DNA from 2 places in the uncultured Butyricimonas sp. genome. Region 1 is predicted to be linked to the other one. Evidence: riboswitches for the same ligand, from Rfam matches in the RefSeq annotation. Region 1 holds a riboswitch; the other holds the start of a gene.
The links. Region 1 has a riboswitch for cobalamin ahead of Q5866_RS03420 (TonB-dependent receptor). Riboswitches for the same ligand answer to the same signal wherever they lie in the genome.
Positions count from the first base shown of each region.

Region 2: it holds a riboswitch for cobalamin, as region 1 does, so the genes downstream of both, Q5866_RS11350 (TonB-dependent siderophore receptor) here and Q5866_RS03420 (TonB-dependent receptor) in region 1, are expected to answer to the same signal.

Region 1 is NZ_CAUFYA010000005.1:2,116-6,169, reverse strand. Features, by position in the region: gene Q5866_RS03425 (sirohydrochlorin cobaltochelatase) at 1-73, opposite strand, end outside; gene Q5866_RS03420 (TonB-dependent receptor) at 84-2,312, opposite strand; cobalamin riboswitch at 2,365-2,572, opposite strand; gene Q5866_RS03415 (hypothetical protein) at 2,642-4,054, opposite strand, start outside.
Region 2 is NZ_CAUFYA010000023.1:73,169-77,222, forward strand. Features, by position in the region: gene Q5866_RS11350 (TonB-dependent siderophore receptor) at 1-1,589, opposite strand, end outside; cobalamin riboswitch at 1,697-1,899, opposite strand; gene Q5866_RS11355 (O-antigen ligase family protein) at 2,258-3,976, shown strand; partial or broken gene Q5866_RS11360 (hypothetical protein) at 4,049-4,054, shown strand, end outside.

The DNA.
Region 1 (4,054 bases):
CCTTGAAACCTTCGCCATGACCGAAGGCGGATATGCTTGTTAATAAAAGAAAGGCTATTAATATGTTTTTCATGATATCGGTTTTATTTCGTGAAACGGATTACAAGACTGGCGAAGAATGTTCTGCCGGGGTTGAGAGTTGCGTAGTTCACGCCGTTGGGGCGGTCGTCCGTCCAGTCGAAGAGGTTGTCAATCCCGGCGTTCAGTTCAAACAGGAAGTTACCCACGGGTGCGAAAGTATGCGTGGTGGCAAGGTTCCAAAGTTGGTACTTGGGAGCACTGGTGTCGGTGATTTTACCTGTTTTGGAGTCTACCTTGTAAATGTATTTCGAACCTTGTATTCTCCCGTTGACATTCACGTGCAGGCGGTATTTGTTCCACTCGTGTGTCCAGCCTCCCCGGAAGGTGGCGGCGTGTCTTACCGATTCGCTTAGGCGGCGTCCTTCCCCGTCGGCAGCGTAAACGCAGTTGTAAGCCCCCGCGGCGGAGAATCCTGCCCCGAGGTAGCTGTTCACGGAGATGTCGAAGCCTTTGATGCTCGCCTTGTCGAGGTTGTGGTACACGTTACGGGTTTTTATTCCATTGGCTTTATCTTCGTCCGTGGCCCCGATATCGTATTTCTCGATAATGTCTTTCACGTCATTGATATACCCGTTCGCGGAAATATTGAGGTATTTCCCGGTATACTCCACGTTCACGTTATAATAATTCGCTTTTTCCGGTTTCAAGTCGGGATTCCCGATGGTGATGGCTCCCCGGGCTTCGTAGTCGTAATATAGTTCCTGTATGCTGGGTGTTTTGAATCCGGCGGCATAGGAAGTTCTGAAGTTGAACGAGCCGAGCGTGTACATGAGGGCAATCTTCGGGGTGAAGCGGTTCTTGAACATCTCGTTGTAAACGTAACGGAAACCGGGGAGGATTTGTAGATTCTTCCATACACGGATTTCATCCTGCGCGTACACGGCGAGCGTGTAGATTTCTTTCGGTTCGTCGAGGCTGCCGGGATTTTTCATGTAGTCGTTAGCGTATTCCGTACCGAGCGTGAGTTTGTTGTATTCGCCCACCCGGAATACGCCTTTCAGGTTCCCGTTGTAATATTTTTGGCGCTTGGTCAATTCTTCATCCCCAACCCGGAATGTCGTGTCTTTTTTGTCAAGTTGGGCAACCGTGTAGAGTTTGTTGTACTCGTAATTGTCCATGTAAAGGTCGAGGGAGATGTACGCTCCATCGTTCATGAAGTATTTTCCGCCCAAGCCGAAATTGTAGTCCATGTAGGTGAGGTCGTATTGGTACGCCCCGTCGTTTTTCTTTTCTTGTACCGGACGATTTACTTCCCGGTTGAAATAACTTCCTTGCGCGCAAAGTTTCAATTGCTCGTTGGGCGCGTAAGTGAAGTGTTGGGTAACAATATTGGAATGGAATTTACTGGATGATTCGCTTCTCGTGGGGATGACCGTGTCGCCGCTGATTTCATTGGGGTTTAATTGCCATCCGCCCATTTGCCGTCTTTGATAAGAGGTGGAGGAAGTGAATTTACCGAAATTAAAATCAACACTGGCGTTTTGCGAGAAGCTGGATTCTCCCCCGAAACGGGTTTTCGACTGCACGCTGATAGGGTCTTTCGGTTGTTCGATGATAACGTTGATTACCCCGGCGATGGCGTCCGAACCGTAGAGGGCGGAAGCTGCACCTTTCAATATCTCGATGCGTTTCACCCGTCCCATGTCAATACGCGACAAGTCGGTATTGTTGGAAACATCTCCCGCCACTTTCTTCCCGTTGACGAGAATCAAGATGTATTTGTTGCTCATGCCGTTGAGCGTGAAGTACGAGCCCATGACCGTGGGGCGAATATTGAACGCGGGGTTCAGCAACAGAAGGGCGTCCTCGAAGGAGTTTACTCCTGCCTGCCTTAAGTCCGACCCGCTAATCACTTCTACCGGGACGGGCGAATCTTTCAATCGGCGGTGGGTTCCTGTTCCCGTCACCACGACCTGATTCAAGTTTACCGGGGTGGCGAGTAACTGGAATAATATGTCACTTTTGTTTCCGTTCACTTTCATGGAACCGACCTCGTAACCGGAGTAGCTGGCACGAAGCGTGTAAGTCCCGTCGGGTATTTTTTCCAGAATGAATTCGCCCTTGTTATTCGTGGCGATACCGATGCTTGTTCCGACTAACCGAACATTTGCCCCGGCAAGAGCTTTACCGGTTTTGGCATCTACAACTTTCCCCTTTAAGGTGATTTCTGCAAAAGCGACGCTCGCTAATGCTACTACGAATAATGTAGTCAGCGCTACAAATTTCTTCATGTAAGATTAAGTTTAAAAGTTCATAATGGTACTCCTGACCCCGGGAATACGCTATTACCTGTTTTGCTTTGGCAGGTCTCCTGACTACGCCTAAGAAAAGTACCTTCCCGTCCGCGAGGACAGTGGTGCAAGAACTTTCCTTTGAATCTCCTTGCGGAGAAACGGGCATCACAGTAGCGGGCACTGTGTCGGATTCTAACCGACTTCCCTCTTGTGCGCTAATGGGATATTAACACATCACCAAAGACTCCGCGAATGTATGCAGATTCCATTAAAAAATACAATGAAACGGAGAAAATTTGTACTCTATTGGTTTTAGGATGCTTGTTTTACCAAAATGTGATTACGCCATTTTCATACGTGAATATTCTTTCTTCCACGCCAGTGGTCAGATTGCGCAACCAATATAGTGCGTTTTTTGGCACGTTGTCATATTCTAGGTAAAAATTGCATCCTTCTTGTATGCCTAACGATTGCCAGCCGTCCCGGTCGTGGTATAGTAACTTGTATAAATTGCCGGGGTAAATCCCGTTGCCATCATTTCTAGGCAGGCAGACGAGTTCGTCGATTGTTACGGGTGTATCGAAATGTAAGGTTAGAAATGTATTGTATAACGAAACATTAGTTAGAGGGTTGCCGTCAATGGCGGCATGGTACAGAGAATCAGTTATCGCTTGTAGTTTTTCACCTCTCGAGTTAAAAAAATACAATTCTGCAATATATTTCTCTCTACCGCTTTGGGGAATGCGGTACCATTGGTATTTTTTATCGGGATGCATGTTCCTGGCTTTGAAGAATAGTTTTTTCGATGGCTCAAGTACAAAGACCGTGTCCACTCGTGAAAATTCTTTATCGTTGGAGGCTTCAATAATAGTGCCGTTTAAGGTGTTAAGATATTTGTGTAAGGCGTTTGTTAAATCCGGATTCTTTCGTTCCAAGTGTAATGTATGTTTTTGGGGGCTAGGGATAAGGTAGTGGGTATCTCCTTTTGTGTCAAGAATGAACGGGTAGTTGAATGGATGATACATGCCGGTGGAATCGTAATAGACAGGTAGGTAAGCGATGTTTTTTGCCAATTCACTGAATTTCGCTTTGTTATTTGAAACCTTTCCGGCTGCAATAGGTTTCCATTCAAGGTTATTAAACACGCATAGGTATGCGTGTCGAGGGGAATAGGAAGAATTGTTTTCTATTTGGATATCGGTGGTGTAGCAGTATGAATCCGTCACGTCTTGCATGAACGGGTCTTTGAAGAATTCGGGGATGAATTCTTCTTCTTCGGGTACGAGGAAAGGATTACGAGAAAATGTATTCCGGTATACTTTTGCGGTTCTACGGTCAAACGCACCTTTAATGGTGAAGGATTTATAAAGGTATGGTGGTTCGGAGCACCAATAATGGTAACCGTTGCGGTTCGAGTAAAAAGGAATACAATCAATGATAGAAGGGATACCTAGTGAGCGATGCGCAAGCATAGTGTTGTATGTGATGAAATAACAGTCCCCGAACGGATTCAATAATTTGAAAATGGAAGAGCCCCCGTTTTTAGGATCGTTTAACGTGAAATTTGATGCTAGTTTCTCGAGATCATGCTTGAGTGTAGACAAGGGAATATCGAAGGAAGTAACCTGCATGGAATCTCGCCATAGGTCTAGGCGTTCATGCTTGAAACGATAGGGAAGGATGTACTCGATAAAGAAATCAAAAGGGATGATCTCGAGTAACCCTTGCTTGTTGATCAA
Region 2 (4,054 bases), on a different contig from region 1:
AATGACAATTCCGGCACCGGGAAATACACCACTCCCGCCCGATACGTGAAAGCGGAAGTCTTCACTTTATTCCATTCCGAACGGTTCTCCTTCTTGTAGTCCTGTTTCCCGTCCAAAACCTTTGCTGTTGCCGTTTTATAGTTATAAAAATCCACGCGTCCGGACAACATCGCCTTCCATTGGTCGCTAAATTCCATCACATCATGCAAATACACGGCATGCGTTCTATCGGTTTTCAGACTTGCAGCTGAAATTTTGGAATCCCACCAGCCTTGTACCAACTGCGGATTCTTCAATGCCAACACAGCACCCAATCCGGGTCCCCACAAATCATCACTCCCGTACCCGTTATACTGTACAAAATCAAACGCGAAATACGACCACCCCAATGTATAATGGTGTTTCACGAATCCGGTCTCCACGTTACCTGTCAATTCCAGCACATTACTCAATTGTTTATGATCCGGGTTAAAGTTCAACGGTTTATTTCGCACCACAGAATCCAGATTTATATAGGTCGTTTTACCTTTCGAGGTATAATACCATTTATAAATAGATTCCTCCGAAGTCCGGTACCCCAATCCTTCCACGCAGCAATAATCCAAATCGCTATGGAAATAAGTAAACCTCTCTCGCAATGTCATGTTCTCGGATATCACGTGAGTGTACCGTGCCGTCACGTCCCATACTTTACGCTTCATCCGATTATTCGCGTAATCATTATATATCTCGTGATAATCGGCATAAGGATGCCGTTCTCCGCTCTTCATAAAAGGCTCGGCATCCTTACCGACTTCGTACACATCATAACGCACGGTCGGTGCGGCCCCTATTTCAGTCGTGTACTTATCATCCGCGTAACTGCCACTCACTTCCAATCTCCCTACTTTGCCGACATTCGCGCCTAAAACCCCATAAAGGGAGAATCTATTCGCGTTCGTGCGCCGGTAACCGTCGCCCGTGGAATAATGGATATTCGCCCGGTAATCAAGCGGTCCCGCCAACTTTCCCCCGAAACCCAATGTAGCCCGTTTTTCTTCCCAACTACCATAACTAATCCGGGCATTAGCTGAAAAATCCGGTGTTACCTTCTTGCGCACGATGTTCAAAACCCCTCCCATGGCAGAATGTCCCGCCAACACCGAAGCGGGTCCCTTTATCAATTCGATGGATTCCACGGATGACAAGTCCCCGTAAGGAACATTCTGGCTAACCGTTCGCTCATCCCGCATCCCATCAATCATGATAAGCGCGCTCCCTTGTCCCCGGATAGAGAATCGTTGGAACGCCCCCAGTTGATTTGTCTTGTGAATAATCCCGGGCAAAAACTTCACGGCATCTTCCAGATTCACGATACCTTTACGCTCCAACATCTGCCCGGAAAGTTTACTTACCGTTATCGGGACAAAGCGCAACGGTACATCCAACCCCAACAAATCGATACGTTTTCTTTTTTCAAGCACACTTACTTCATCGATACGAAAAATCGTATCCGTGATACTTTTCTTTTTGCGCTTGTCTTTATCCTCGGCGAAAAGCGAGCCGACACACGCGAACAGCAATACTGCCAATACAACAACTTTTTTCATACAAACTATATATTAATAATGAATAAAGCATTATTAACATAGTCTTTAGGGTAACATGAGTTTCAAGGTAAAATCCATATTTTTCCTCTCGCTTTTTCTCCCGAAAGCTATGGTTATCATCGTTCGGCAGGTCTTCTGACTTGTTCCGGATTTTGTTGCCTTCCCAGTTATTACACCAGTGACATTTGAAGTACAAAATCCCTTGTAAAGGAACTTACAGCTGCGGGTACAGTCCCGGATTCACACCGGATTCCCTATTAAGCGTCGCCTTCATGAGCGAAGGTTCCGCACCAAAACGGGGGCAAAAGTAATATATTTTTCAATACTATTCATCTCAACCGGACTTTTTATTGCCCGAAGAAATCCCATCCCAATAATACCCTTATACTACCCTTATCATCTCTCCGCTCCGCTTCCCCTCCCGTTCATCCCTTTTCCAACATCGCCGGGGAACGGCGTTGGAAAAGCGGGCCACTAGAGTTGAAAGCGGGATAAGGCAGGAATAGGGTATTATTAGGGTGGTTTTACCGCAGGTCATCCTCGAATACAAGACTCGGGGCGGGTATTGTAACTTTCATAATTTTATTTATTTTTGTTACATCCAATTTTTTATAAATATAAATAATACACCATCTTCTATGCGGCGATACAGGCAGAACATCAACAACATGAATATACATAAAATCACAATAGGCATCGCAATAGTTTTGCTTCCAGTACTCTACCGACTCGACCACTGCTTCACGGGGCTTTCGGCTGCTTTTTTTTCGCTCGTGCTCTTTTCCCTCGCACTAATCCCATACCTCCTCTCCCGGGAAAGCTACTCGTGGAGGAAAAACGACACGCTCGTCGGGTTGTTGCTTTGCTGGACACTTATCCGTTACTTCACCTCTCCCGTTCTCGATGATACTTTTATCCTTTTCGACTGGCTCGCCGCGGTTATCGCATACACGTGGGCAAGAAACTCGTCTGCCGCCGACACGATCTTTCCCGCCTTATTCGTCGGCGGCATCGTTCAATCCGCGTGGGGGATACTGCAATTCTCGGGCAACATCCCTTCTTATCATGCGTATTTCGGGCAAACGGGCAGTTTCAACACTCCCGCTCTATGGGGAATCTATTTAGCCATGGCGATTTTCGGCGGGATACGCCTGCTCGGGACACAAACAAGAAAGGGATATAAAATGCTCGTGCTCGCCGGAATGGCATTCGTGTCCGCCGGGATGATTCTGGCGCACTCGAGGGCAGCGTGGGTGGCTTTGGCGTGCGGGCTGGCATGGACATTCCTGAAACCCGCGAAAAAGCCCACGGGCAAGAAGTGGAACAAAAAAGCGGTGCTCACGACCGTGGCACTCTTGCTACTCGCAGCACTCGCACTCTGGGGCGTCTACCTGATTCGACCGGATTCCGCAAAAGGGAGATTGCTCGTGTACGGAGTTTCCCTCTTCATGCTCGGGGACGCCCCGTGGTTCGGGCACGGCATCGCTTCCTTCGCCGCCGAATACATGCCCTATCAAGCCGAGTGGTTCCTGCACCACCCCGCATCAAGTTTCGCCCGGGTGGCGGGCAACAATCATTTCGCTTTCAATGAATGCCTCAAAATAGCTTGTGAACAAGGTATTATCGGGCTGGCGTTATTCTGCCTGCTCGTGTTTTGCAGCATCCGACACGTGAATGGCGCAACACGGTATCATGCCGGGTTAGTGGTCATCATCTTTATTTTCGGAATGTTCGGCTACCCGTTCGAGGACACTTCCATCACGTGCGTTTTTTATGTCGCGGCGGCAAGCATCGCCGGGCACACGCAAGTCGTCGGGCGAGTCACGAGCGTGCCCCGGTGGGTAAGATATTCAGTTGGAACCGTGCTATTAGCGTGCCTCCTCGTGACTGGGGCGGAATACCGATACAGAAAAATTGTAGAAACCGATTTACAGGAAGCGGGGCAAGAGCGGGAATCCATCCTTCCCCCCTGTTTCGCAGAGTACTACCGTGCGCTGTATGCCTCACCGGATTTCGTGCTACGCTACGCAGAAGAACTCTACACGAGAGAACTCTACCGGGAAGCCCTCCCCGTGCTGAAGCAGGCTCGCCGCTTACAATGCAACGAACTGATTTTAATCTCGCTAGGCGAGTGTTACCGGCACGAGGGCGAGCACGACAAGGCAATAGAGGCATTCTCGCTGGCATCACGCATGACCCCGGCGTATATCCTTCCCTGTTTCCACCTGTTTTCCCTTTACCGGGAAACGGGAGAAGAGGAAAAGGCTCGCCAAGTGGCAGCGGAAGCCCTGTCCATGCAAGTGAAAATCGTCAACACCACGGTATTGCGGGCGAAACACACGATGAGAACTTATTTAAATGAAACAGAGAAAGGAGGTGAAAAATAAACAGAAAAGAGATAACACGAGAAAAACGAGGTAATACAATTATTGTACAAACATTTAAAGTAAAACAAATCTATGAGA